Regions from separate parts of the Streptomyces sp. NPDC034084 genome, predicted to be linked through region 2. Evidence: riboswitches for the same ligand, from Rfam matches in the RefSeq annotation. Region 2 holds a riboswitch; each other region holds the start of a gene.

Region 1 (6,920 bases), on a different contig from region 2:
CGGGTCGGACGCCTTCAGCTTCTTGAGGCCCGCGATCCACTCGGCGCGGGTCTTCGGCGGGGTGACGCCGGCCTTCTTGAAGGCGGCCTTGTCGTAGACGACGACGCGGTTGGCGGCGTACCACGGGGCGGAGTAGAGCTTGCCGTCCAGTTCGTTGGAGGCGACCATGCCCTTGTTCCAGGCGTCGTAGCCGAGCTTGGCCTTGTCGCCGGACAGGTCGGCGAGGCCGCCGGTGACCGCGTAACCGGCGGTCTGCGTGTTGCCGAGCTCCAGGACGTCCGGCGGGGTGTCCTCGGAGAGGGCGGTGGTGACCTTCTCCTGGATGCCGTTCCAGATCTGCTTCTCGACCTTGACCTTGACGCCCGGGTGCTTGGCCTCGAAGGCCTTGTTCACCTCGGCCATCCAGGCGTCCGGCGCGGAACCGTCCATGACCCATACGGTCAGGGTCTTGTCGCCGCCGGCCGTGGACTTGCCGTTGTCGCTGTCCGAACCACACGCAGCGATGGAGATCATCATGCCTGCGACGCCGATCGCCGCGATGAGCTTGCGCTTCACGCCACCCTCCTCAGGGATGCCTGCAACCCCTGCCCACCGCGCGAAGACATACGTCAGGTAGTGCTCGTGGGGCTGGGACCTGGTCTTTAATGGTTTAGACCAGTACCGGGAGCTTGGCCTAGACCTTTAGGGGTGTCAAGGGTGTATAAGAAGGGCAGTCGCGTCCGTTATCGGACCGACACCTGAGGGAGGGCGACGACCCGTGACCGGTCCGTGCCACCATGTGAGCCGCGACAGACGGAGGAGCCGGTGACGGCAGCAGCACAGGAGTCGGGAAGGCAGGCCATGGCCACGGACGCGGGCAGTACGGAGACAGAGAGCGGGACACCGACCCGCACCGCGCGCGTGCCCAAGTACTACCGGCTGAAGCGGCACCTGCTCGACATGACGGAGACCCTGCCGCCCGGCACCCCGGTCCCGCCGGAGCGGACGCTCGCCGCCGAGTTCGACACCTCGCGCACCACCGTGCGCCAGGCCCTCCAGGAGCTGGTCGTCGAGGGCCGCCTGGAGCGCATCCAGGGCAAGGGCACCTTCGTGGCCAAGCCCAAGGTCTCCCAGGCCCTGCAACTCACCTCGTACACCGAGGACATGCGGGCCCAGGGCCTGGAGCCCACCTCGCAGCTCCTCGACATCGGCTACGTGACGGCCGACGACACCCTCGCGGGACTGCTCGACATCACGGCCGGCGGGCGGGTCCTCCGCATCGAGCGGCTGCGGCTCGCGAGCGGCGAGCCAATGGCCATCGAGACCACGCACCTGTCGGCCAAGCGCTTCCCGGCCCTGCGCCGCTCGCTCGTGAAGTACACCTCGCTCTACACCGCGCTCGCCGAGGTCTACGACGTGCACCTCGCCGAGGCCGAGGAGACCATCGAGACCTCCCTCGCCACCCCGCGCGAGGCCGGACTGCTCGGCACGGACGTCGGCCTGCCGATGCTGATGCTCTCCCGCCACTCCCTGGACGCCCAGGGCGAGCCCGTCGAATGGGTCCGGTCCGTCTACCGCGGCGACCGCTACAAGTTCGTGGCCCGCCTCCAGCGCCCCACCGACTGATCCGTTATACGGACAGGGGTTCCTAAGCGCGAAACCGTCCCCTAGATTTCCTCGGCATTACGAGGTGATCAGCGAGGGGACGGTTTCGCCATGTCAGAAGCGGCACAAAGGAAACAACCGGTCATCACACCCACGAGGGTGGTGATCGCGCTCTGCCTCATCGCCCCGTTCGTGGCGATGCTCTGGGTGAGTTCGTACGCGAAGGTCGAACCGCTCTTCGCCGGCATCCCGTTCTTCTACTGGTACCAGATGCTCTGGGTGGTCATCTCCACGGCGCTCACCATGACCGCGTACAAGCTGTGGCAGCTGGACCAGCGTGCCCGCAAGGGAGGTGACGCGCGATGAAGGACGTGACCGGCGTGAACGGCGTGGCGCTCGGCGTCTTCGTCTTCTTCTTCCTGGCCGTCACGGTCATGGGCTTCCTGGCCGCGCGCTGGCGCAAGGCCGAGAACGAGCACAGCCTCGACGAATGGGGCCTCGGCGGCCGCTCGTTCGGCACCTGGGTCACCTGGTTCCTGCTCGGCGGCGACCTCTACACGGCGTACACCTTCGTCGCCGTCCCCGCCGCCATCTACGCGGCGGGCGCGGCTGGCTTCTTCGCCGTCCCGTACACGATCCTGGTCTACCCGCTGATCTTCACCTTCCTGCCGCGCCTGTGGTCGGTCTCGCACAAGCACGGATACGTCACCACCTCCGACTTCGTCCGCGGCCGGTTCGGCTCCAAGAGCCTGTCGCTCGCGGTGGCAGTCACCGGCATCCTCGCCACCATGCCGTACATCGCGCTCCAGCTCGTCGGCATCCAGGCCGTCCTGGACGTCATGGGCGTCGGCGGCGGCGAGAACACCCACTGGTTCATCAAGGACCTGCCGCTGCTCATCGCCTTCGGCGTCCTCGCGGCGTACACGTACTCCTCGGGCCTGCGCGCCCCCGCGCTCATCGCCTTCGTCAAGGACACCCTGATCTACATCGTCATCGCGGTGGCGATCATCTACATCCCCATCAAGCTGGGCGGCTTCGACGAGATCTTCGCCAAGGCCGGAGAGGCGTACGCGCAGACCAACCCGGCGACCGGCAAGCCGCGCGGCGCGCTCGTCCCCGGCGAGGCCGGCCAGTGGACGTACGCCACGCTCGCCCTCGGCTCGGCGCTCGCGCTCTTCATGTACCCGCACTCCATCACGGCGACCCTGTCGTCCCGGAGCCGTGAGGTCATCCGCCGCAACACCACGATCCTGCCGCTGTACTCGCTGATGCTGGGCCTGCTCGCGCTGCTCGGCTTCATGGCGATCGCCGCCGGGATCACCGTCAAGAACGGCCAGCTCGCCATCCCGCAGCTCTTCGAGACCATGTTCCCGGACTGGTTCGCGGGCGTCGCGTTCGCCGCGATCGGCATCGGTGCGCTCGTCCCGGCCGCGATCATGTCGATCGCCGCGGCCAACCTCTTCACCCGCAACATCTACAAGGACTTCATCAAGAAGGACGCCACCCCGGCCCAGGAGACCAAGGTCTCCAAGCTGGTCTCCCTCCTCGTGAAGGTCGGCGCGCTCGTCTTCGTCCTCACCATGGACAAGACGGTCGCCATCAACTTCCAGCTGCTCGGCGGCATCTGGATCCTGCAGACCTTCCCGGCCCTGGTCGGCGGTCTCTTCACCCGCTGGTTCCACCGCTGGGCGCTGCTCGCCGGCTGGGCCGTCGGCATGGTCTACGGCACGGCCGCCGCCTACGGCGTGGCCAGCCCCACCCAGAAGCACTTCGGCGGCTCGGCCGCCGAGATCCCCGGCATCGGCGAGATCGGCTACATCGGCCTCACCGCCTTCGTGCTCAACGTCGTCGTCACCGTCGTCCTGACCTTCGTCCTCAAGGCCGTCAACGCCCCCGAGGGCGTCGACGAGACCTCCCCCGAGGACTACACGGCGGACGCGGGCGACGCCGGAGTCCGCACCGAGCTCCCGGAGGTCGGCACCCCGACGCACTGATCCGGCACCGCGCACGACCGGGGCCCGGGACCTCCGCCAGGAGATCCCGGGCCCCTTCGCGTCCCCCGGGGAAGGCAGACTGCCTCCCATGGACTTCACGATCAGGGCGGTACGGCCCGAGGAGTACGAGGAATTCGGTGACCTCACCGGGCTGACCTACCTGAACGACGGGCTGCTGCTGCACGGCGAGGACGACTTCTACCTGGACGTGCTCCGCGACACGGCCCGGCGGGCGCGCGAGAGCGAGGTGCTCGTCGCCGTCGGCCCGGAGGGCGGCATCACCGGCGGCGTCACCTTCGCCCACGGCGGCACCCCCTGGGCGGACATCGCCGTCCCGGGCGAGGCCGAGTTCCGGATGCTCGTGGTCGCGCCGGAAGCCCGCGGCAGGGGCATCGGGGAAGCCCTCGTACGCGCCTGCGTGGACCGGGCGGCGGCCCTCCCCGGGTGCGCGCGCCTGGTCCTCTCCACGGACGGCCTGATGGTCTCGGCGCACCGGATCTACGAGCGGCTCGGCTTCGTCCGCACCCCCGAGCGGGACTGGGAGCCCGTCCCGGGCCATGCGCTGCGGACGTACGCCCTGGAGCTGTAGCCCCCGACCCGACACAACATGTGGGGGGTGCCACGAGCGGCGCCCCCCACATGTATGCTCGTCCTCGCTGTCGACGCAGGGAAATCCGGCGCGAATCCGGAACTGTCCCGCAACGGTGTGCTTCGTGCGGTTTCGTACGCGGTGAGTCCGAAGACCTGCCGACAGCGCGCCCGGTCCGTCCGTTCCGGGTGCCACAGACGTCCGGGCCTCGCGGAGTGGGCCGGTGGACGCGGCGCACCCGCGCGTACGGGTGCCCGCCTGCCCGCCTCCCGCCCGCGGCCCCGAGCCGAGCGAGGGAGAGCCCCACGTGACCATCGCGCCCGCCGATCCGGCCGCAGCGATCGAGACCGACGGCCCCGGGACCGTACTCCTGCGGACCCTGACCGATCTCACCGCCGACCTCCCGGACACCGACCCCGGCAAGGTCGCCGCCGCCGCGCTCCGCGGCCGCAGCGCCCTGTCGGACGAGGCGGAGCTGCGCGAGCTGGCCACCGAGGCGGCCGCCGGCCTGATCGCCGACGACCCGGCGTACTCCCGGCTCGCCGCCCGGCTCCTCACCCTCACCATCGCCGACGAGGCCGCCGGCCAGGGCGCCGTCTCCTTCTCGGCCTCCGTCGCCGTCGGGCACCGCGAGGGCCTCATCGCCGACCGCACCGCAGAGTTCGTCACGCTGCACGCGGCACGCCTCGACGCGACCGTCGACCCGGCCGGCGACGACCGCTTCGGCTACTTCGGTCTGCGCACCCTCTACTCGCGCTACCTGCTCCGCCACCCGATCACCCGCAAGGTGATCGAGACCCCGCAGCACTTCATGCTGCGCGTGGCCTGCGGCCTGGCCGAGGACGACTCGGTCCGCGCCCTCGACGAAGTGGCCGCGCTGTACGGCCTGATGAGCCGCCTGGACTACCTGCCGTCCTCCCCCACGCTCTTCAACTCCGGCACCCGCCACCCGCAGATGTCCTCCTGCTACCTCCTGGACTCCCCCCAGGACGAGCTGGACTCCATCTACGACCGCTACCACCAGGTCGCGCGCCTCTCGAAGCACGCGGGTGGCATCGGCCTCTCCTACTCCCGCATCCGCGCCCGCGGTTCGCTGATCCGCGGCACCAACGGCCACTCCAACGGCATCGTGCCGTTCCTGAAGACCCTCGACGCCTCCGTCGCCGCCGTGAACCAGGGCGGCCGCCGCAAGGGCGCCGCCGCGGTCTACCTGGAGACCTGGCACGCCGACATCGAGGAGTTCCTGGAGCTCCGCGACAACACGGGCGAGGACCAGCGCCGTACGCACAACCTGAACCTCGCGCACTGGATCCCGGACGAGTTCATGCGCCGCGTCAACGCCGACGCCGAATGGTCGCTGTTCTCCCCGGCGGACGTGCCCGAGCTCGTCGACCTGTACGGCGAGGAGTTCGACGCCGCCTACCGCAAGGCCGAGGCGGCGGGCCTGGCCCGCAAGACGATGCCGGCCCGCGACCTGTACGGCCGGATGATGCGGACCCTGGCCCAGACCGGCAACGGCTGGATGACCTTCAAGGACGCCTCGAACCGTACGGCCAACCAGACCGCCGAGCCCGGCACCGTCGTCCACTCCTCGAACCTCTGCACCGAGATCATCGAGGTCACGAACGACGGCGAGACGGCCGTCTGCAACCTCGGCTCCGTCAACCTCGGCGCTTTCGTCACCGGTTCGGACATCGACTGGGAGCGCCTGGACGAGACCGTCCGCACGGCCGTCACCTTCCTCGACCGGGTCGTCGACATCAACTTCTACCCGACCGAGCAGGCGGGCCGCTCCAACGCCAAGTGGCGCCCCGTCGGCCTCGGCGCGATGGGCCTCCAGGACGTCTTCTTCAAGCTGCGGCTGCCGTTCGACTCCCCCGAGGCGCGCGCCCTGTCCACCCGTATCGCGGAGCGGATCATGCTCGCCGCGTACGAGGCCTCCGCCGGGCTCGCCGAGCGCAACGGCCCGCTCCCCGCCTGGGACAAGACCCGCACCGCCCGGGGCGTCCTGCACCCCGACCACTACGACGTCGAGCTCAACTGGCCGGAGCGGTGGGCGGCCCTGCGCGAGCGCATCGCGTCCACCGGCATGCGCAACAGCCTCCTCCTCGCCATCGCCCCGACGGCGACGATCGCCTCGATCGCGGGCGTCTACGAGTGCATCGAGCCGCAGGTCTCCAACCTGTTCAAGCGCGAGACGCTGTCCGGCGAGTTCCTCCAGGTCAACTCGTACCTCGTCGACGAGCTCAAGAAGCTCGGCGTGTGGGACGCGCAGACCCGCGAGGCGCTGCGCGAGTCCAACGGCTCGGTGGCCGGCTTCACCTGGGTCCCGGCCGAGGTGCGCGAGCTGTACCGCACGGCCTGGGAGATCCCGCAGCGCGGCCTCATCGACATGGCCGCCGCCCGGACGCCGTTCCTGGACCAGTCGCAGTCCCTGAACCTGTTCATGGAGACGCCGACCATCGGCAAGCTGTCGTCGATGTACGCGTACGCCTGGAGGCAGGGCCTCAAGACGACGTACTACCTGCGCTCCCGCCCGGCGACCCGGATCGCCCGCGCCGCCCAGGCGTCGACCGCCGCCGCCACCCCGATCCCCGTCCAGCAGGCGGCCCCCGACGCGGACGCGATCGCCTGCTCCCTTGAGAACCCCGAGTCCTGCGAGGCCTGCCAGTGATGAGCTCCAACGAAACGAAGAACCTCCTGGACCCGGGCTTCGAGCTCACGCTCCGGCCCATGCGCTACCCGGACTTCTA
Region 2 (6,920 bases):
GATCGCCCGCGCGGGCCACGTCGACGCCCCGGCGGATGGAGTCGATCCAGGCGGAGCAGGAGTACGGGACGACGACGCCGGTCGTGCCGAGGATCGACAGGCCGCCGAGGATGCCGATGCGCGGGTTCCAGGTGGAGCGGGCGATCTCGGCGCCGTTGTCGACGGAGACGGTGATCTCGACGTCGCCGGGGGCGTCGTGCGCGGCGGCGACCGCGGCGACGTGCTCGCGCATCAGCTGCCGGGGGACGGGGTTGATCGCGGGTTCGCCGACGTCGAGGGGGAGACCGGGCAGGGTGACCGTGCCGACGCCCTCACCCGCGCGGAAGACGACGCCGGAGCCGGGCGGCAGGAGCCGTACCGTCGAGCGGATCACGGCCCCGTGCGTGACGTCCGGATCGTCGCCCGCGTCCTTGACCACGGCGGCCATGGCGGAGCCGGCCGCCAGGGACTCGGCGGTCAGCGCGAAGGACGGCGTCTGGCCCTTCGGCAGCGTGATCGTCACCGGGTCGGGGAAGTCGCCGGTGAGCAGCGCGGTGTACGCGGCGGTCGTGGCCGCCGTCGCGCAGGCACCGGTCGTCCAGCCCGGCCGGAGACCGGTGTGCTTGAGTTGGGCCTCACGCCCGCCTGTACTCACGAAGAGGCTCCTGTGCACGTACTCATTCTGGGCGGGACCACCGAGGCCCGCGCCCTGGCCGGACTGCTGCACGGCCGGGTCCGGGTCACCAGCTCCCTCGCGGGCCGGGTGGCGAGCCCCCGGCTGCCGGCGGGCGAGGTCAGGATCGGCGGGTTCGGCGGGCCGGAGGGGCTCGCCGCGTGGGTGCGGGAGCACGCCGTGGACGTGGTCATCGACGCCACCCATCCCTTCGCCGAGCGGATCAGCTTCAACGCGGCCCGGGCGGCCGCCACCGCCCATGTTCCCCTGCTGGCGCTGCGCCGTCCCGGCTGGGTCCCGGCGGACGGCGACGACTGGCGTGCGGTGGCGTCCCTGGAGGAGGCGGCGCGCGCCCTGGACGGCCTCGGCGAACGCGTGTTCCTGACGACCGGCCGCATGGGCCTCGCGGCCTTCGCCGCCTGCCCCCAGTGGTTCCTGGTCCGCTCGGTGGACGCCCCGGACGCCCCGATGCCGGCCCGCACGGAGATCCTCCTCGACCGGGGTCCCTTCACCCTGGACGGCGAGCGGGAGCTCCTCGCCCGCCACCGGATCGACGTCCTGGTGACGAAGGACAGTGGTGGCGCGGCGACCGCCCCCAAACTGACGGCGGCCCGCGAGGCGGGCGTCCCGGTCGTGGTCGTCCGCCGCCCCCCGGTCCCGGCGGGCGTACGAACGGCGGCCTCCCCGGAGGAGGCCGCCGCCTGGGTCACTACTCGGTGACGGGCGTGCCGAGTTCGGTGACCTCGACCCCGTTCAGGTCGGGGTCGTTCCAGTAGATCTGGTGGTGCGAGCTGTCGATGGCGATCACGGAGTAGAGCACGTGGGTTGTGCCCTCGCCCCCACCCCCTCGTCTCAGTTGTACCTGCGCGGCGTCCACGTGATCGTGCGCCCGTCGCCCCGTTCGACCGCACGGGTCTGTGAGGAGCCGATCAGGAGGAGGGTGCGCATGTCGACCTCCGCCGGGTCCAGGGTCTTCAGGGTGAGGACGCGGACCGACTGCTCCGGGCCGCCGACGTCGCGGGCGACGACCACCGGGGTCTCGGGGGAGCGGAGTTCGAGGAGGAGGTCGCGGGCGGCGGCCACCTGGTGGGTGCGGGACCGGGAGCCCGGGTTGTAGAGGGCGAGGACCAGGTCGGCGGCGGCGGCCGCGCGCAGGCGGGTCTCGATGACGTCCCAGGGCTTGAGGCGGTCGGAGAGGGAGATGGTCGCGTAGTCGTGGCCGAGCGGGGCGCCCGCCGCCGCGGCGGCCGCGTTGGCCGCGGTCACCCCGGGGAGGACCCGTACGGGCACGTCCGCGTACTCCGGTTCCGAGGCCACCTCCAGGACCGCCGTCGCCATGGCGAAGACGCCCGGGTCGCCGCCGGAGACGACCGCGACCTTCCGGCCGCGCCGGGCCAGGTCGAGGGCGAACTCGGCGCGCTCGGACTCGACCTTGTTGTCCGAGCCGTGCCGGATCTGCCCGGGGCGCAGCACCGGCACCCGGTCGAGGTAGGTGGTGTAGCCGACGAGGACGTCGGCGTTGACGAGCGCGCCGCGCGACTCGGGGGTGAGCCAGGGTGCCCCGGCGGGCCCGGTGCCGACGACGGTGACCTCGCCCGTCTCCCGTACGGGAGGCTCCTGGTCGATACGGGAGGGGAGCACGGCGACCGAGAAGTACGGGACCGACTCCGGGTCCACCTCGGACAGGACGCCCGTCCGCTCGCCCGCCATGAACGCGCGCTCCACGTACCGCGCGTCGTCCAGCCGCCCGGCCCGCTCCAGGGCCCGCCGCACGGCGGGGAAGGTGCGGCCCAGCTTCATCACGACGGCCGAGTCGGTGCCCGCCAGTCGGGCCGTCAGCTCGTCCTCCGGCAGGGTGCCGGGGATGATCGTGAGGACCTCCTCCGCCTCGCACAGCGGCTCGCCGAGCCGGGCGGCGGCGGCGCTCACCGAGGTGACGCCGGGGATGACGGTCGTGTCGTAGCGGTCGGCGAGCCGCTTGTGCATGTGCTGGTACGAGCCGTAGAAGAGCGGGTCGCCCTCGGCGAGGACGGCGACCGTGCGGCCGGCGTCGAGGTGGGCGGCGAGGCGGGCCGAGGCCTCCTCGTAGAAGTCGTCCAGGGCGCCCCGGTAGCCGCCGGGGTGGTCCGTGGTCTCCACCGTGAGCGGGTACATCAGCCGCTCCTCGACGTGGTCCTCGCGGATGTGCTCGGCGGCGATGGAGCGGGCTATCGAGCGGCCGTGCCGGGCGGAGTGGTAGGCGATGACGTCGGCCTCGGCGATCGCCTTCACGGCGGCGACGGTCATCAGGTTCGGATCGCCGGGCCCGAGCCCGACCCCGTACAGCTTTCCGGTCACTTCTGGATCTCCGCTTCGTGGGCGAGGGCGTTGATCGCGGCGGCCGTCATCGCGCTGCCGCCGCGCCGGCCCCGTACGACCAGGTACTCGAGGCCGAGGGCGTTCTCGGCCAGCGCGTCCTTGGACTCGGCGGCGCCGATGAAGCCCACCGGTATGCCGAGGACGGCGGCGGGCTTCCCGGCGCCCTTCGCGACCATCTCCAGGAGGTGGAAGAGGGCGGTCGGCGCGTTGCCGATGGCGACGACGGAGCCTTCGAGGCGGTCCCGCCACAGTTCGAGGGCGGCGGCGGAGCGGGTGGTGCCGAGTTCGGCGGCGAGGCCCGGCACGGCCGGGTCGGAGAGCGCGCAGAGCACCTCGTTGTCGGCGGGCAGCCGCTTGCGGGTGACACCGCTGGCGACCATCTGCGCGTCGCAGAGGACGGGCGCACCGGCCTCCAGGGCCGCGCGGGCGGCCGCGACGACCCGGGGCGAGTACGCGATGTCCTGCACGAGGTCGGTCATGCCGCAGGCGTGGATCATCCGGACCGCCACCTGGGCGACGTCGGCGGGCAGGGCCGCCAGGTCCGCCTCGGCGCGGATCGTGGCAAAGGACCGGCGGTAGATCTCCGTCCCGTCCTTCTCGTAGTCGAACATCCTGGTGCTCTCGCTCATCTCGTCGTGCGGGCCGTGGTCACTGCTTCGGGCAGGGAGGTACGGGGGGTGGGGACGCCGTCCACCAGGTAGGTGTCGTCGCCGGTGGCGAGGACGTCGACCCAGGTGCCGTGCGGGTGCCCGCAGCGGCGCTCGCACCCGGAGTAGTGGACGGGCAGGCCCCCCCGGCGGACGAGGCCGGCGTCCGTCCGTACGTCGGCGAGGGACTTGGCGCAGCCGGGCCGCCCGGTGCAGGCGCTGACCCCGACCGAGGGCACGTCGGGCCGGGTGACCAGGCCGTACGTCTCCAGGTCGGGCAGCCGGTCGGCGCGGGCCCCGACGACGACCACCCCGCGCCAGGGCGTGAGCCGCAGCTCGCCGGCCCCGTCGGCCAGGGCCCGCAGCTGCGCGGCGGTGAGCCGGCCGAGCGGGGCGAGGACGTGCAGGGCGCCGTCGCCGAGCGGGCCGGGCGCGGGCGGCGGGGACGCGGGCAGCGGCGGTGCGGGTACGGGCTCCGCCGTGATCCCGGCCCGCGCGAGGGTCGCGGCCCAGTCCGGTACGTGCTCGTCGGGCAGCTCGTGCGGCCGCCAGGCCCCGTTCCCGGCGGCCCCGGCCGCGTCGAGGAACGCGAGGGCCACGGCGAGGGCGGCGGGCACGGCATCGGCGGCGGCGAGGCGGAAGGACCGGGCGCCGAGCCCCAGCAGGACGGAGCCGTCCCGTCCTGCGACCAAGCTCACATCTCCGCCGAGCCCGGCGACGTCCCCGCGTCCGTCGTCCAGGACGAACAGGAACCGGCCCGAAAGGGACGCGGCCCGGGGTTCCGCGCACAGGGCGGTGTCCAGGGCGCGCGCCCACAACTGCACGTCCGCGTAACCGAGTCCGTCGAGTCCCGCGCCGGGCGAGGCCACGATGTTGCGGACGCGCTCGTGGGTGGGGGAGGGCAGCAGCCCCGCGCCGGCCAGGAGCGCCGCGAGCTCCGCACCGCAGCTCTCGCCGAGGCCGCGCAGCTCCGCGTTCCCCCGCGAGGTGATGCTGATCCGTCCGTCGCCGAGCGACTCGGAGGCGCGGGCCAGAACCTCGGCCTGATGCGTCGTCAGTCGCCCTGCGGGCAGGCGCAGTCGGGCCAGGCGGCCGTCGTCGGCGGGGTGCAGGCGCAGCGCCCCGGGGCAGGCGTCGCCACGGTCCCGTATACGAGCTTCGCCCGGTTCGGGCGTCGGGGGTGGGGTGGGCGGCATGGCGGCGAGCATACCGACGGGGAACCGGGCGGCCACCGAGTGTGATCCGGTCGACCCTCCGGGCCCCTCCGCCCGGGGACGGCACGATCTAGGATGCAGAGCGGCATGGGGTCCCAGGACCCCGGGGAGGAAGCCCGGTGAGAATCCGGCGCGGTCCCGCCACTGTGAGCCCGAGCCGGCGACGGCGCGGGTGAGTCAGGAACTCCTGCCGTCCATACGACCACCCGGGGCGCGGACAACCCCGAGGAAGGGCCTGAGCCCACCATGCTCCTGCTGCTGTCGCACTCCGACACCGACCTGCTCAGCGCCCGCGCGGCCGGGGGTCCGGTGGAGTACCGCTTCGCCAACCCCTCCCGGCTCCCGCTCGCCGACCTCCCCGCCCTGCTCGACGGCGCCGACCTGGTCGTCGTCCGCCTCCTCGGCGGGGTCCGCTCCTGGCAGGAGGGCCTGGACACGGTCCTCGCCGCCGGAAAGCCGGTCGTCGTGCTCAGCGGCGAACAGGCCCCCGACGCCCAGCTGATGGAGACCTCCACCGTCCCCATCGGCGTCGCCACCGAGGCGCACGCCTACCTGGCGCACGGCGGCCCGGCCAACCTGGAGCAGCTGGCCCGCTTCCTCTCCGACACCGTCCTGCTCACCGGCCACGGCTTCGAGGCCCCGGCCGCCGCGCCCACCTGGGGCCCGCTGGAGCGGACCGTACGGAACGAGACCGGCCCGACCGTCGCCGTGCTCTACTACCGCGCCCACCACATGAGCGGGAACACCGCCTTCGTCGACGCCCTCTGCGGGGCGATCGAGGACGCCGGCGCGCGGGCCCTCCCGCTGTACGTGGCGTCCCTGCGCGCCCCCGAGGCTGAGCTGATCTCCGTACTGGAGGGGGCCGACGCGATCGTCACCACCGTCCTCGCGGCCGGCGGCACCAAGCCGGCCGAGGCGCAGGCCGGCGGCGACGAGGAGGCCTGGGACGCGGGCGCGCTCGCCGCGCTCGACGTGCCGATCCTCCAGGCGCTGTGCCTGACGGGCTCGCGATCGGCGTGGGAGGAGAACGACGAGGGTCTCTCCCCGCTGGACGCCGCCAGCCAGGTCGCCGTCCCGGAGTTCGACGGCCGGCTCATCACCGTCCCGTTCTCCTTCAAGGAGATCGACGCCGACGGTCTGCCCGCGTACGTCGCGGACGCCGAGCGCGCGGCCCGCGTCGCCGGGATCGCCGTCCGGCACGCCCGGCTCCGCCACATCCCGAACGCCGAGAAGAAGCTGGCGCTCGTCCTCTCCGCGTACCCGACGAAGCACTCCCGCATCGGCAACGCGGTCGGCCTCGACACCCCCGCCTCCGCCGTCTCCCTGCTCCGCCGTCTCATCGCCGAGGGCTACGACTTCGGCCCCGTCGAGGACCTCCCCGGCCTCGTCTCCGGCGACGGCGACGAGCTGATCTACGCCCTCATCGAGGCCGGCGGCCACGACCAGGACTGGCTGACCGAGGAGCAGCTCGCGAAGAACCCGGTCCGCATCCCGGCCGCCGACTACAAGCGCTGGTACGCGACCCTCCCCGAGGAGCTGCGGACGCACGTCGAGGAGCACTGGGGCCCGGCGCCCGGCGAGATGTTCCTGGACCGCTCCCGCAACCCGGAGGGCGACATCGTCCTCGCCGCCCTGCGGCGCGGGAACCTGCTGATCCTCATCCAGCCGCCGCGCGGCTTCGGCGAGAACCCGATCGCGATCTACCACGACCCCGATCTCCCGCCCTCCCACCATTACCTGGCCGCCTACCGCTGGATCGCCGCGAGCGCCGAGGACGGCGGCTTCGGCGCCGACGCCATGGTCCACCTGGGCAAGCACGGCAACCTGGAGTGGCTGCCCGGCAAGAACGCCGGCCTGTCCGCCGCCTGCGGCCCGGACGCGGCCCTCGGCGACATCCCGCTGATCTACCCGTTCCTCGTCAACGACCCTGGCGAGGGCACCCAGGCGAAGCGGCGCGTCCACGCCACCCTCGTCGACCACCTGGTGCCGCCGATGGCCCGCGCCGACTCGTACGGCGACATCGCGCGCCTGGAGCAGCTGCTCGACGAG
Region 3 (6,920 bases), on a different contig from region 2:
CGACGACCTCGTCGTAGCCGTCCAGGTCGGCGGCGGAGACGTACGTGTTCAGGCGGACGTCGATGCCGCGCTCGGCGAGCTGCACGCGGAAGTAGCGCAGCGTCTCGTCGAACTCCTCCTTGCCCGGTACCCGCTTGGCGATGTTCAGCTGGCCGCCGATCTCGGCGGCGGCGTCGAAGAGGGTGACGGCGTGGCCGCGCTCGGCCGCCGACACCGCGCACGCGAGTCCGGCCGGGCCCGCGCCGACGACGGCGACGCGCTTGGCGAGGCGGGTGGGGGAGAGGACCAGCTCGGTCTCGTGGCAGGCGCGCGGGTTGACCAGGCAGGAGGTGATCTTCAGGTTGAAGGTGTGGTCCAGGCAGGCCTGGTTGCAGCCGATGCAGGTGTTGATGGTGTCCGCGCGGCCGGCCGTCGCCTTGGCGACGAAGGCGGGGTCGGCGAGGAAGGGGCGGGCCAGTGAGACCAGGTCGGCGCGGCCGTCGGCCAGGATCTCCTCGGCGACCTCGGGGGTGTTGATGCGGTTGGAGGTGACGAGCGGCACGGAGACCGCGCCCATCAGCTTCTTCGTCACCCAGGTGTAGGCGCCGCGCGGCACGGAGGTGGCGATGGTGGGGATGCGCGCCTCGTGCCAGCCGATGCCGGTGTTGATGATGGTCGCGCCCGCGGCCTCGATCTCCTTGGCCAGCTGGACGACCTCCTCCAGGGTGGAGCCGCCGGGGACGAGGTCCAGCATGGAGAGGCGGTAGACGAGGATGAAGTCCTCGCCGACGCGCTCGCGGATGCGGCGGACGATCTCCAGCGGGAAGCGGACCCGGTTCTCGTACGAGCCGCCCCAGCGGTCGGTGCGCCGGTTGGTGGCGGCGGCGATGAACTCGTTGATGAGGTAGCCCTCGGAGCCCATGACCTCGACGCCGTCGTACCCGGCCTCCTTGGCCAGCTCGGCGCAGCGCGCGTAGTCCTCGACGGTCTGCTCGACCTCGGCGTCGGTCAGCTCGTTCGGTACGAAGGGGCTGATGGGCGCCTTGATCGGGCTGGGGCCGACGAGACCGGGGTGGTAGGCGTACCGGCCGAAGTGCAGGATCTGCATCGCGATCCGGCCCCCCTCGGCATGCACGGCGTCGGTGATCAGCCGGTGCTCGGCGACCTCCTCAGCCGTGGTGAGCTTGGCCCCGCCGTCCCAGGGGCGGCCGGCCTCGTTGGGCGCGATGCCGCCGGTGACGATGAGCCCCACGCCGCCCCGGGCCCGCTCCGCGTAGAAGGCGGCCATGCGCTCGAAGCCGTGCTCCGTCTCCTCCAGGCCGACGTGCATCGAGCCCATGATCACCCGGTTGGGCAGGGTGGTGAACCCGAGGTCGAGCGGGCTCAGCAGGTGCGGGTACGGGGTCATGGGGGGCGCCTCCTCGCGCAGGGGTCGTCGACCCCAGTTGTAGGCGACCCCGCGCGCCTTCTGCAACTAGTTGCAGAAGAATCCGGGAGTGATGTCTACTACTCGGTAGCCGCCAAGTGTGCCGTGATCCACGCGTCCAGGTCCTCCGGTGTCCGGGGCTCCGCCGCGTCCGCGCCCAGCAGGCCGTGGGTGCGCAGGAGCCGTGCCACGGCCGTGCCCCAGGGCCGGCGCAGGCGGGCCGCGGCCAGCAGGGCGTCGTCCGCGAGGAGCTCCGCGACGGGGCCGGTGCGCAGCCCGGCGGGGGAGAGCACCGCCGCCTCGTCCGCCCAGCGCAGCGCCAGGTCCACGTCGTGCGTCGCCATCACCACCGTCGTCCCGGCCTCCCGGAGCCGCTCCAGGGCGTCGAGCAGCCGCTCCTGCCCGTGCGGGTCGAGCCCGGCCGTCGGCTCGTCCATGATCAGCACCCGGGGACGCATCGCGACGGCGCCCGCGATCGCGGCCCGCTTCCGCTGCCCGTACGACAGCAGATGCGTCGGCCGGTCCTCCAGAGCGACGATGTCCAGCGCCTCCAGGGCCTCCCGCACCCGGAGCCGTACCTCCTCCTCGGGCAGCCCCAGGTTCATCGGACCGAACGACACGTCCTGGCCGACGGAGGCGGCGAACAGCTGGTCGTCCGGGTCCTGCACGACCAGCTGAACCGTGGTCCGCAGCCGGGTCAGCCCCTTCCGGTCGTACGTCACCTCGGTCCCGTCCAGGAGCAGCGACCCGCTCCCGCACCGCAGCCCCCCGCTGAGGAGCCGCAGCAGCGTCGTCTTGCCGCTGCCGTTGCGGCCGAGGAGCGCGATCGCACGCCCCTCCGCCACCGCGAAGTCCACGCCCGACAGGACCGCGGGCCCGTCCTCGTAGGCGAAACCCGCCTTCACCAGCTCCACGACGGCGGCAGGAGGCGTCGGAGACGTCACGGAAGGAACCTTTCCAATACGAGGGTGAGGGCGACGAGCCCCGCGAGGAGCACGCCCGTCGCCGCGAGGAACCGCCGGGAGACGGGGCAGGCGGGCACCAGAACGCGCAGCGTCCCGTCGTAACCGCGCCCGGCGAGGCCCGACTGCAGCCGTTGCGCCCGGTCGAAGGCCCGGACGAACGTCGTCGCGCCGAGCCCGGCCAGTGAACGCCAGGTCGCGGCCCGGGTCGTGTGCCCGAGCCGCGCCGCCTGCGCCTGCCGGATCTTCGTCAGGGCGTCGAGCAGCAGGAAGATGATCCGGTACATCACGAGCGCCACGTCCACCACGGGCGCCGGCACCCCCGCCCGGACGAGCCGGGGCAGGACGTCGGACACCGGCGTCGTGAACGCGAAGAGCAGCACCCCGAGCGAGGCCGAGGCGGTGCGAAGCAGCAGCTCGCCCGCCTGCACGGGCCCGCCTGGCGCGAGCGCGACGATCCCCCGGGGGCCTCCCACCTCGAAGAGCAGCGGAACGGCCCCGGTCACACAGAAGCCGAGCGGGATGCGAAACGCGCGCCACAGCTGCCGGCCCGGCACACCGGCCGGACCGAGCAGCACCGCGAGCGTGGCCGCCGCCACGAGCACCGCGCCGGGCCACGGGGGCAGCCCCACCGCGCACAGCGTCAGACCGAAGCCGAGGAGGGCCTTCTCCACGGGGTGGCGGCGGCGCCAGCGGCTGCTGTGCGCCGCCGCGTCGATCGGCAGCATCGGCGCTACGCGTCCGAACCGTCGACCGGGGAGGAAACGCCCGCGCCGACGGCACCAGTGCCGGGCGCACCGGCGCCCGGTCCGCCGCTCGCGGTTGCCGGGCCGTCATCGTCGGTGGGGTCGCCCACCGCCTCAGCCTTCGTCCCCGCCGCCTGGGCGGCCTCGGCCCCGACGGTCCCGCCCACGACGGCCCCGCCCCCGGCCTCGGCCGCGGCCCGCGCCGCGCCCTGGCGGCGGCCGCGGCGCAGGCCGAAGTAGTACGCGAGCACGCCGGCGCCGATCGCCGCCTGGAGGGCGAAGAGCGCCGACTCGATCTCGCCGGACGGCGGCTCGTACAGCGGGCTGAACCACGGCTCGTAGTCCGGCTGGAGTTCCGTGATCGCGGTCTCCGCCTCGCCGTCGGAACCGGCGAACGGCTGCTCCTTGTGGTCGCCGAGGCCGAGCGCGAGCGGCAGGACCGCGAGCGCGGCGACGACGAGCAGCAGCAGGGTGTTGATCTTCGCGTTACGGCTCATCGCGCCGCCGCCTCCTCGTGCTGTTCCCGCCGCGCCGGAGCGAGCACGCCCAGCCGGGTCAGCTCGCCCTTGCTGGACTGCGTGAGCAGCCGCATCACGAGCACCGTGAGGAGACCCTCGCTCACCGCCAGCGGAATCTGGGTCACGGCGAAGATCCCGCCGAACTTGGCGAGCGCGCCGGGCACACCGCTGCCGGGGTCGGGGAACGCCAGGGCCAGCTGCACGCTGGTGACGCAGTACGTCGACAGGTCGGCGACGAACGCGCCGAAGAAGACGGCCACCATCAGCGGCGCACCGAACCGCCGCAGCAGCCGGTACGTCCCGTACCCCGCCCACGGCCCGACGATCGCCATCGAGAAGGCGTTGGCGCCGAGCGTGGTCAGCCCGCCGTGCGCGAGCAGCAGGGCCTGGAAGAGGAGGGTGATCGTCCCCAGGACGGCCATGATCGGCGGCCGGAAGAGGATCGCGCCCAGACCCGTACCGGTCGGATGGGAACAACTACCCGTCACGGACGGCAGCTTGAGCGCCGACAGGACGAAGGTGAAGGCGCCGGAGGCACCGAGCAACAGGGTGGATTCGGGATTCGACCGTACCTCGCGGGTCAGCGCGCGTACCCCGTGGACGACGAACGGAGCGGCCGCGACGCTCCAGGCTGCGGCGTGCACAGGGGGCAGATACCCCTCGGCTATATGCATGATCGGGAGACCCTCTCCAGCACCTCGTGGATGGACAACGCACCCTGGCCGGTCTCCTGGCTGACGGTCATACGGCCCGACTCCGCCTTCCCACACCGCCGCGGTCTCCCGCGCCGGTCCAGTGGCTTCCCCGAGGTGTTCCCCCCGGGGGTGGAGCCGGACCTCCCGATCACAGTGGCGAGGGCCGCACCGGTACCGCACCGGTTTCCCGTACACCAAGGCCCTGCGACATTAGTGTGTTGACCTGCTGGATCACAACACGGTCGCCACGCGGCGCGCCCCGATGATCACTCCACGCACTCGTGCGGCGCGCTCACTCCTTGCGGTAGGAGTACGCCTCCGAGGCCGCCGCCGCCACCGCGTCGAGGTCGCCGCCGGCGCTCGCCGTCACCAGCGCGGCGACCGCGCCCTCGACGAACGGCGCGTCCACGAGACGGGAGCCCGCGGGCAGTTCGTCACCCTCGGCGAGGAGCGCCTTCACGGTGAGGACCGCGCTGCCCAGGTCGACGAGGAGCGCCACCCCGGCGCCCCGGTCGACGGCCTCCGCCGCCGCGCGGATCAGCTCGGAACTCGTCCCGAGCCCGCCGTCCGGCGTCCCGCCCGCGGGCAGGACCGGCGCGAGGTCGCCGACGCCCGCGAGGCCGCGGGCGAGCTCGGCCACGGCCGTCGCGACCGCCGCGCTGTGCGAGACGAGGACGATGCCGACGGGCGCCGAGTCGGCTGCCAACGGCTCCGGGGCCCCGGCGGCTCCGGCCGCGGGGCTCATCGCGCCCCCTCCGCGCGCGCGGTCACGGCGAGCGCCGCGAACAGCAGCGCCGACGACGTCGCCCCCGGATCCTGGTGCCCGATCGACCGCTTCCCGAGATAACTGGCCCTCCCCTTGCGCGCCTGGAGGGGTACGGTTCCGAGGGCGCCCTCCTCGGCGGCGGCGCGGGCCGCCTCGTACGAGCTCCGCAGCCCCTCCACGCCGGGCACGAGGGCGTCGAGCATCGTCTTGTCGCCCACCTGGGCACCGCCCAGCTGCGACACGGCGGTCACCCCGGCACCGAGCGCCTCCGCCAACCGGTGCCGGGTGACCTCCGCGTCCTCGCCCAGGGCCTTGCCGGTGCGCCGCAGCAGCGTCCCGTACAGCGGTCCCGAAGCGCCGCCGACGGTGGAGATGAGCTGCCGTCCGGCGGCGGTCAGCACCGCGCCCGGAGTCGCCGGAGGCTCCTTCGCCAGGACCTCCGTCACGGCGGCGAACCCCCGCTTGAGATTGGCCCCGTGGTCGGCGTCGCCGATCGCCGAGTCCAGCTCGGTGAGCCGCTCCGCCTCCCGGTCGACGTCCACGGCCACCGCGGCCAGCCAGCGCACCAGGAACCCGGCGCCGATCGTCTCCGTCATGTCGCTCCCTTCCCCTCGTCCTCTCCCGGCTCACCGGCCCCAGCGCAGCGCGGGCGTCTGGACCGGGGCGTCCCACAGGCGCAGCAGCTCCTCGTCGACCTCGCACAGGGTCACCGAGCAGCCGGCCATGTCGAGCGAGGTCACGTAGTTCCCGACCAGTGTGCGGGCCACCGGCACCCCCCGCTCGCCGAGGACCCGCTGCACCTCGGCGTTGAACCCGTACAGCTCCAGGAGCGGGGTCCCGCCCATGCCGTTCACCAGGACGATGACCGGACCGGACGGACGCAGGTCCTCCACGACGGCGTCGACGGCGAAGTCCGCGATCTCCCGCGAGGTCATCATGGGCCGCCGCTCCCGACCCGGCTCGCCGTGGATGCCGATCCCCAACTCCAGCTCCCCCTCGGGGAGATCGAAGGTCGGGCTGCCCTTCGCGGGGGTCGTGCAGGCGCTCAGGGCCACCCCGAAGGAGCGGGACCGCTCGGCGACCCGGCGGGCGACCGACTCGACCCGCTCCAGAGGGGCGCCCTCCTCGGCGGCCGCGCCCGCGATCTTCTCCACGAACATCGTGGCCCCGGTGCCCCGCCGGCCCGCCGTGTACAGACTGTCCGTCACCGCCACGTCGTCGTCGACGAGGACCTTCGCGACCTGGATGCCCTCGTCCTCGGCGAGCTCCGCCGCCATCTCGAAGTTCAGCACGTCACCGGTGTAGTTCTTGACGACGAACAGCACCCCGGCCCCGCTGTCGACCGCGGCCGCGGCCCGCACCATCTGATCGGGCACGGGCGAGGTGAACACCTCGCCCGGACAGGCGGCCGCCAGCATCCCGGGTCCCACGAACCCCCCGTGCAGCGGCTCGTGCCCCGACCCGCCGCCGGACACCAGCGCCACGTTCCCCCCCACGGGCGCGTCCCGCCGCACCACCACGCGCCGCTCCACGTCCACGGTCAACTCGGGATGCGCCGCGGCCATCCCCCGCAGCGCGTCGGCGACGACGGTCTCCGGAACGTTGATCAGCATCCTCATGGATACCTCCTGGTGAGAGCTGTCATTGATCTTGGCGGTCCGTGGTGCTCGAAAGCGGACTCGCGAGATCCTGATGCTGCCCCATCACCGACTGATTTGACATGGCGTCACCCCCCCCCCCCGCTCCTCGGCTTTGATGCCACGGAGTGTCCAAAGCCCGTACAGAGCCAACAGCGGTTTACCGATCATCCACTCGCCAGGACGGTAGT
Region 4 (6,920 bases), on a different contig from region 2:
TGCCCCCGGGACGGCCACGGCGGACGGCTGAGCCTTCACCGTAACCGACATGTGCATGAGTGCGCACATGTTCACACGGAAGGGGGCGCCTGCGCGTCAGTCGTGCCAGGGCTCTCCGGTCACCTGGTGGTCGGCCCGGCTGACGGCCTCGACGACCAGGCGCTTCAGATGGCCGTCCGGCATCGCGTACACGACCCGGCGGCCGTCCTTGCGGGTCTGGACGAGCCCGCCGAGGCGCAGCTTGGCGAGGTGCTGGCTGACCGCCGGGCGCGCGGCCCCGCACGCCTCCGTCAGGGCGGTGACATCGGCCTCTCCCCGGGTGAGCAGCCACACCAGATGGAGCCTGGTGGGGTCGGAGAGCAGACCGAACACCTCGGCCGCCGCCGCGAGTTCACGCGCCCCCGGGGTCCGCCCGTGCGGACGGGCGGCTGCGGAGTCTAGGGGCTCGGACATGGGCCCACCGTACCGAGGAAGCGGATGTGCGGGCGCCCGTCGGGGCCGGGCCGGGTCACGGCGCTGCGGACCCCGTAGACCTCGGCGATGAGCTCCTCGGTGAGGACCTCGTCCGGGGTGCCGCCCGCCACCACCCGGCCCCGTGCGAGGACCACGAGCCGGTCGCAGTACATCGCCGCGAGGTTGAGGTCGTGCAGGGCGACGACGGCGGTGAGGCGGAGGCCGGCGACGAGGGCGAGGAGGTCGAGCTGGTGCTGGATGTCGAGGTGGTTGGTGGGTTCGTCGAGGAGGAGTTCGCGCGGTTCCTGGGCGAGGGCGCGGGCGATCTGCACGCGCTGGCGTTCGCCGCCGGAGAGGGTGCGCCAGGGCTGCCGGGCGCGGTCGGTGAGCCCTGTCCGGGCGAGGGCCGTGCGGACGGCGGCCTCGTCCGCAGCCGATGGCGGGGCCCAGGCCCTGCGGTGCGGGACGCGGCCGAGGCGTACGACGTCGGCGACCGTCAGGTCGGTCTGGGTGTCGGCCTGCTGCTCCACCGTGGCGAGGCGCCGGGCGACCGTGCGCCGGCCGAGCCCGCCGAGCGGGTCGCCGTCGAGGGTGACGACCCCGGAGTCGGGGGTGAGGACGCCGGCGAGGAGGCGGAGGAGGGTGGACTTGCCCGACCCGTTGGGCCCGAGCAGGCCGGTGACGGTGCCGGGGGCGAGCGTGAGGCTGACGCCGTCGAGGACGAGGGTGCCGCCGGCCGTGCGCGAGACCCGCTCGGCGCGGAGGCCGGCGCGCGTGCCCGCGTCGGCGCCCGTGTCCGCGACCCTGCCGGCGGTGGCGGTCATCGGGTGCTCCTGGTGCGGTACAGGACGAGGACGAAGGCCGGTACGCCGATCAGCGAGGTCACCACGCCCACCGGCACCTCCTGCGGGTCGAGGACCGTGCGGGCGAGGGTGTCGGCCCAGACGAGGAACACCGCCCCGGCCAGGGCGGTGACCGGCAGGAGGCGGACGTGGCCGGGTCCCGCGAGGGCGCGGGCGGCGTGCGGCAGGACGAGCCCGACGAAGCCGATCGCTCCGGCGGCCGAGACCAGGGCGGCCGTCAGGAGGGCGGTGACGCAGAGCAGGACGAGCCGGGTCCGCGCCACGGCGACGCCGAGCGCGGAGGCGGCCTCCTCCCCGAACGCGAAGGCGTCCAGGGTCCTTCCGTACCCGCCGCAGATCAGCAGGGCCGCCGCGAGGACGGCGAGGCACACCCACACCTCGCTCCAGCCCGCCCCGGAGAGCGAGCCGAGCAGCCAGAAGAGCACGCCCCGGGTCGTCTCGGCGTCGGCGGCGGTCATCACGACGAAGGAGGTGAGGGCGGAGAAGAGCTGCATCGCGGCGACGCCCGCGAGCACCACCCGGTCCGTCGAGCCGCCGAGGGTGTGGCTGAGCAGCAGGACCAGCGCGAAGGAGACCACCGCCCCCAGGAACGCCCCGCCGGTGACGGAGAGGACGCCTCCGCCGACGCCGAGGACGACGACCGCGACGGCGCCGGTCGAGGCGCCGGAGGAGACGCCCAGGACGAAGGGGTCGGCGAGCGGGTTGCGCAGGAGCGACTGCATCACCGCACCGCAGACGGCGAGTCCGGCGCCGCAGACGGCGGCGAGGAGGGTACGGGGCAGTCGCAGGTCCCAGACGATCCCGTCGCGGATCGGCGAGAGGTCCGAGGCGCCGCCGCCGAGGTGGGCGGCGACCACGGACCCGACCTCGCCGACCCCGAGGTCCGCCGGGCCGATGGTGATGGCCACGGCCACCGACAGACAGAGGAGCGCGAGCCCGGCCGCCGCCCACAGCAGCACCGTGACACCGGCGCGTACCACCACCTCGCGGGACGCGCCCTCACCTGCCGTCACTTCGCGAGACCGTACGCGCGGAGCGCGGCCGCCACCTTCTCGACGCCCTCGACGGTACGGAGGGTGGGGTTCATCGCCTGGCCGCTGAGCAGGACGTACCGCTTGCGCCGTACCGCCGTCATGTTCCGGGTGACGGGGTCGGACTCCAGGAACTCGATCTTCTTCGCGGCACTCTCGGCCGACTGCGAGCGGCGGGTCAGATCGCCGAGCACGAGGACGTCGGGGTCGCGGTCCGCGACGGTCTCCCAGTTGATCTGGGGCCACTCCTCACGGGTGTCGTCGAAGACGTTCTTCACCCCGAGCGCGTGGCTGACGATCCCGGGCGCACCGCAACAGCCGGCCATGTACGGCGACTTGGAGTCCGAGAACCAGTAGAGGACGGTGGCGCCCGTGACGTCGGCCGCCGCCGTGGCCTTCGCCACCCGGGCCTTGAGCCCGGCGACGAGCTTCTCGCCCCGCTCGGGGACCGCGAACACCCGGGCCAGGTCTCGGATCTCGCCGTAGACCGTGTCCATGGTGAGGGGCCGGGTGCGGACGCCGTCGCCGTCACCGCCGTTGTCCTTGCCGACGCAGTCGGTGGGCGAGAGGTAGGTGGGGACGCCGAGCTGCTCGAAGCGCTCGCGGGGCGCCACCCCGCCCTTGCCGAGGGTGTACGCGAAGGAGGCGGCCGCGAAGTCGGGTTCGGCGTCGAGGACCTTCTCGAAGGAGGGGTAGCGGTCGGCGAGGCGGGGCACCTTCGCGTTCTCCTTCTCCAGGCCCTTGAGCACCGGGTCCGTCCAGGTGGCGGTGCCCACCATGCGGTCGGCGAGGCCGAGGGAGAGCATGATCTCCGCCGCTCCCTGGTCGAGGGCGACGGCCCGTCGCGGGGCGCGGTCGACCCGGACCGGCCGTCCGCAGTCGTCGTCGAGGATCACCGGGAAGCCGGACTCCGGGGACCCGGCCCGGGCGGCCGCGCCCTTCCCCGGCGCGTCGGCGGGCCCACCGCCGCAGCCGGTCGCCGTCGTGGTGAGGAGCAGGGCGCCGGCCAGGGTGAGCACGGCGGAGCGGACGGGGTGTGCGAGCGGCACGGGAACTTCCTCTGCGGCCACGGCTCATACGCGGAGCCTGTCGTACGGTCCTCCCCGGACGACGGCGTGCCGCCGGGGCCGCCAGCAGGTCTTCGGACTCGGGGTCAGCCGGACGGAGCGCCTTCCCGGGCCCGTCGTGCCGCCCAGTGGCCGATGCTCCGCCCGTCGCCCTCACCGCTGCGCGTCAGTTCCGGTCTCCCACCGGATTCCCTGACCCGTGGACGTACCCGTTCAGGTGCGTACAAAGGTGCGACTGGCCTCGGCACAGTACCACCGGGCGCCGGCCGCGCCCCGGGGCCCGGCCGGTGTCAGAGACGCAGTTCCTTCGCCTCGAAGCGGCCCTCGCCGAGGACCAGGACGAAGGAGATCTGCTGGCCCTCGGAGACCGTTCGCTCCTCGCCCTCGATGTCCTCGGCGCTGAAGTACACCTGTTCCTCGGAGCCCACGGGGACGACGAAGCCGTACCCGCCGAGACGATTGAAGGAATGCACGAACCCTGTGCTTCTGCCGTCCACCGCGACCTCCTCGTCGTCACCGGCGACGCGGTCGAGGGTGCCCGGCGCCGGGCGGCGGCCGTGTCCGCGTCTCAGGGGAGATGTACCCCTTCCGGGCACCCTTCGCCACCGGCGTCCCGCGGAGGTACTCGGCGGGGGGCGAACCACTCCCGACGATCTCGTAGAATATTCAACAGAGGCCTGCTGTCGGAGATCCCCCGTGTCCGACAGCGGGCCTCGCCCTTTTCCTCACGGGTCGGGCGCGGCCGCCCTGGTAAGCGATCCGCCGTGAACCTGCCGGGGCGCCGCACCGACTCCTCGGCCTGCCGGAGCGCGCGGTCGAGGCCCGACGCCGGCGCACCGAGGCGCGGCCTCCGCTCGTACAATACCGAGCAGTCGGTTTACAGTCGTGGAGCCATCGGTGACCAAACAAGAGCGGGCTGCACGCACCCGTGACGCGCTGATCAGGTCGGCGGCCGGGGAGTTCGACCGGCACGGTTACGCCCTGGCCACGCTGTCCGCCATCAGCTCGGGAGCGGGCGTGAGCCCCGGCGCGCTCCACTTCCACTTCGAGAACAAGGCGGCCGTCGCCGGCGCCGTCGAGGACGAGGCCCGCAGCACCCTGCGCCGGGCCGCCCGCCTCGTGTACGGACAGGTGTCGAACGCCCTGCAGAACCTCGTCGACACCTCGCACGCGCTGGCCCGACTGGTCCGCGAGGACGTCGTCGTCCGCGCCGGATTCCGGCTCAGCTGCGCCGGTGACTCCCGTACGGATCTCACTCTGCGCCAGGAGTGGCAGAGCTGTGTGCAGCAGCGGCTCGCGGAGGCGGCCGACGAGGGACTGCTCGCCGTCGGTGCCGGGCGCCGGCAGGACCTCGCCCGCACGGTCGTGGCCGCCACCATCGGCCTGGAGGCCCTCGGCAGGGACAACGGCGAATGGCTGTCCCCCCGGACCGTCACGGGCCTGTGGGGCACACTGCTTCCGACACTGGCGGGCCCGGAGGCCCTCGCCGGGCTCGACCCGGCGGGCAGTCAGGCCGTGACCGCGCTCCTCGGCTGACTGCGGGCGGGGATCCGGCCGGGCGGGCGGGCCGGGCGGGCAAGCCGTCAGGAGCGGCCGAGGAGATCCCGGTACCACGCCAGGTGGCCGGCGAAGCCCGCCCTGAAGCCCGGCCCCGGGTCACAGCCCAGGTCCCGCCAGGGTCGCTCGTCGGCGAACCAGTGGTCGGTCGCGAGCATGTCGAGGTGGTGTTGCGCGAAGGGAAGGTCCGCCAGCAGCGCACGGGCTCCGGCGATGTCCACCACCGGCTCGCGGGGCCGGTCCGCCGCACCGCCGACCAACTGCTCGGCGGCCGCGAGCAGCTCCGCCACCGGCACGGGCTCGGGGTGGTCGACGTGGTACGGACCCGGCCGGGTCGCCGGCGAGAGCGCCGCGCCGAACAGGGCGCCCGCCAGGCTCTCGACGTCGATCAGGGAATGCAGCGAGGAGCCCCCGTCGAGCGGGCCGGGCAGCGCGGCGAGCAGCCGGACGAGACTGGGCATCAGCTGCCGGTCGCCCGTGCCGTACACGAGGTGGGGCCGCAGTACCGTCCCGCCGGCGTCCATGACGTGCCGCTCCCCCGCCGCGCGGGTGCGGCTGGTCGCCGAGCCCGGGGCGAGGGGCAGGGTGCCGGGGGCCGCCGCCCGGAAGGGGCCGCGGCCGTGGACGGAGGCGGTGCTGAGGGAGACGATCCGGCTCACCCCGGCGCGTACGGCCGCGTCGACCAGGGCGCGGGTCCCGGCGTCGTTGACCGCGCGGGCCGTCTCCTCGTCCGCGCCGATCGCCGAGGCGCAGTGGATCAGTACGTCGACGCCCTCGCAGGCGCGGCGGAGCGAGGCGGGGTCGCGGAGGTCCCCCGGGGCGATCTCGATGTCCGCACGGGCCCCTGGACCGGCCGGTGGGGTGAGCGGGCGGCGGGAGAGCAGCCGTACGAGGCCGGGCTCCGGCGCGGCCGCGGCCTTCGCCGCCACCCGGCCGCCGATGAATCCGGTCGCGCCGGTGATCAGAAGGCGAGGCCCCATGGTTCCGTTCCGGTCGGTTTCAGCCCGCCAGGCGGCTGTCACGGCCGGCTCCGGCCACCGCCAGGTCCCGGGCCGGAGAGGTGAGGGTGCAGAGGAAGACCGGTTGTCCGTCCTGCAGGCCGGTGACGCGCACGGTGGTCGCGTCGGGGCGGGAGGGGGGAAGGATCTCGGTCTCGATCCAGCAGGGGCTGTCGAGTTCGGCGTACCGGGAGAACGAGACGTCCATGTCCGTCGGCAGGTACGCCCCGCTGCCGAGGGTTGCCGTCGCCGCCTGCCGGGCGGCTTCGAGGAGCAGCATCCCGGGCACGTGGTCGTTCGGGCGCCGGAAGAGGGTGGGGTGGGCGGTGTTGACCCGGAGCCGCCACTGACCGGGGCGGGTCCCGGGGGCCAGGACGACGTCCTGGGGCCGGCGCCGGCCGACCAGGTGCGGTGCGACGCACGGAAGCAGCGGAACGGGCCGGCCGAGCACGGCCATCCGCTCGCCCCGGATCCTGCGGTAGGCCAGGGCCGAGGTGCAGCGGGCCAGGGCGCCGCCGGTGGCGAGGTGACGGCCGTCGCGGGTGAGCACCATGGTCACGCGCAGGTTCCGGAGGCTGCCGCGACGTCTGACGAGGTCGGAGCAGATGACGTCGACGCTCACCTCGGAGGAGAGGTCGCTCACGGTGAGCGCCTCGGCGTCGGCCGTGTAATGGAGTCCCCACATGACGAACTGATCCTCGACGGGTACCCCGAATTCGGCGTGTGCGACGAGCATGGTGGCCTGGCGTATCGTCTCGGCCACCAGTACGGGGTCGTGCCGGTCCCCTGCCACCGGAGAGAAGAAGGGATGTGCGGCAGGCCAGCGAGCGGAGACGCAGAAGCGATTCTCCGTCAGTTGGGTCCAGCCCGTGGGGATGATGTCCGCGGGATCCGCCCGGTGCACGAACTCCCCGGGGACGCAGGTCGTCGCTCCTCGAAAGTTCTGATCCA

The links. Region 2 has a riboswitch for cobalamin ahead of cobN (cobaltochelatase subunit CobN). Riboswitches for the same ligand answer to the same signal wherever they lie in the genome.
Region 1: another riboswitch for cobalamin. It lies ahead of ACZ51I_RS16345 (ribonucleoside-diphosphate reductase subunit alpha); the one in region 2 lies ahead of cobN (cobaltochelatase subunit CobN).
Region 3: another riboswitch for cobalamin. It lies ahead of ACZ51I_RS12785 (energy-coupling factor ABC transporter permease); the one in region 2 lies ahead of cobN (cobaltochelatase subunit CobN).
Region 4: another riboswitch for cobalamin. It lies ahead of ACZ51I_RS10920 (ABC transporter substrate-binding protein); the one in region 2 lies ahead of cobN (cobaltochelatase subunit CobN).

What each region holds. Positions count from the first base shown of each region.
Region 1 covers NZ_JBVISK010000004.1:262,430-269,349, reverse strand. The annotation lists gene ACZ51I_RS16370 (extracellular solute-binding protein) at 1-555, opposite strand, end outside; gene ACZ51I_RS16365 (GntR family transcriptional regulator) at 841-1,605, shown strand; gene ACZ51I_RS16360 (DUF3311 domain-containing protein) at 1,696-1,950, shown strand; gene mctP (monocarboxylate uptake permease MctP) at 1,947-3,578, shown strand; gene ACZ51I_RS16350 (GNAT family N-acetyltransferase) at 3,667-4,167, shown strand; cobalamin riboswitch at 4,222-4,344, shown strand; gene ACZ51I_RS16345 (ribonucleoside-diphosphate reductase subunit alpha) at 4,475-6,841, shown strand; gene ACZ51I_RS16340 (ribonucleotide-diphosphate reductase subunit beta) at 6,841-6,920, shown strand, end outside.
Region 2 covers NZ_JBVISK010000005.1:400,922-407,841, forward strand. The annotation lists gene ACZ51I_RS20325 (cobalt-precorrin-5B (C(1))-methyltransferase) at 1-634, opposite strand, end outside; gene ACZ51I_RS20330 (cobalt-precorrin-6A reductase) at 647-1,372, shown strand; gene ACZ51I_RS20335 (precorrin-2 C(20)-methyltransferase) at 1,505-2,989, opposite strand; gene ACZ51I_RS20340 (precorrin-8X methylmutase) at 2,986-3,639, opposite strand; gene ACZ51I_RS20345 (cobalamin biosynthesis protein CobG) at 3,636-4,865, opposite strand; cobalamin riboswitch at 4,941-5,077, shown strand; gene cobN (cobaltochelatase subunit CobN) at 5,118-6,920, shown strand, end outside.
Region 3 covers NZ_JBVISK010000003.1:401,805-408,724, forward strand. The annotation lists gene ACZ51I_RS12765 (NADPH-dependent 2,4-dienoyl-CoA reductase) at 1-1,387, opposite strand, end outside; gene ACZ51I_RS12770 (ATP-binding cassette domain-containing protein) at 1,486-2,349, opposite strand; gene cbiQ (cobalt ECF transporter T component CbiQ) at 2,346-3,095, opposite strand; gene ACZ51I_RS12780 (energy-coupling factor ABC transporter substrate-binding protein) at 3,101-3,610, opposite strand; gene ACZ51I_RS12785 (energy-coupling factor ABC transporter permease) at 3,607-4,305, opposite strand; cobalamin riboswitch at 4,335-4,540, opposite strand; gene ACZ51I_RS12790 (PTS-dependent dihydroxyacetone kinase phosphotransferase subunit DhaM) at 4,619-5,071, opposite strand; gene dhaL (dihydroxyacetone kinase subunit DhaL) at 5,068-5,688, opposite strand; gene dhaK (dihydroxyacetone kinase subunit DhaK) at 5,719-6,711, opposite strand; gene ACZ51I_RS12805 (YdcF family protein) at 6,796-6,920, opposite strand, start outside.
Region 4 covers NZ_JBVISK010000002.1:1,197,385-1,204,304, forward strand. The annotation lists gene ACZ51I_RS10905 (ArsR/SmtB family transcription factor) at 97-453, opposite strand; gene ACZ51I_RS10910 (ABC transporter ATP-binding protein) at 438-1,277, opposite strand; gene ACZ51I_RS10915 (FecCD family ABC transporter permease) at 1,274-2,329, opposite strand; gene ACZ51I_RS10920 (ABC transporter substrate-binding protein) at 2,326-3,396, opposite strand; cobalamin riboswitch at 3,477-3,654, opposite strand; gene ACZ51I_RS10925 (cold shock domain-containing protein) at 3,705-3,887, opposite strand; gene ACZ51I_RS10930 (ScbR family autoregulator-binding transcription factor) at 4,312-4,950, shown strand; gene ACZ51I_RS10935 (NAD-dependent epimerase/dehydratase family protein) at 4,998-5,951, opposite strand; gene ACZ51I_RS10940 (ScbA/BarX family gamma-butyrolactone biosynthesis protein) at 5,971-6,920, opposite strand, start outside.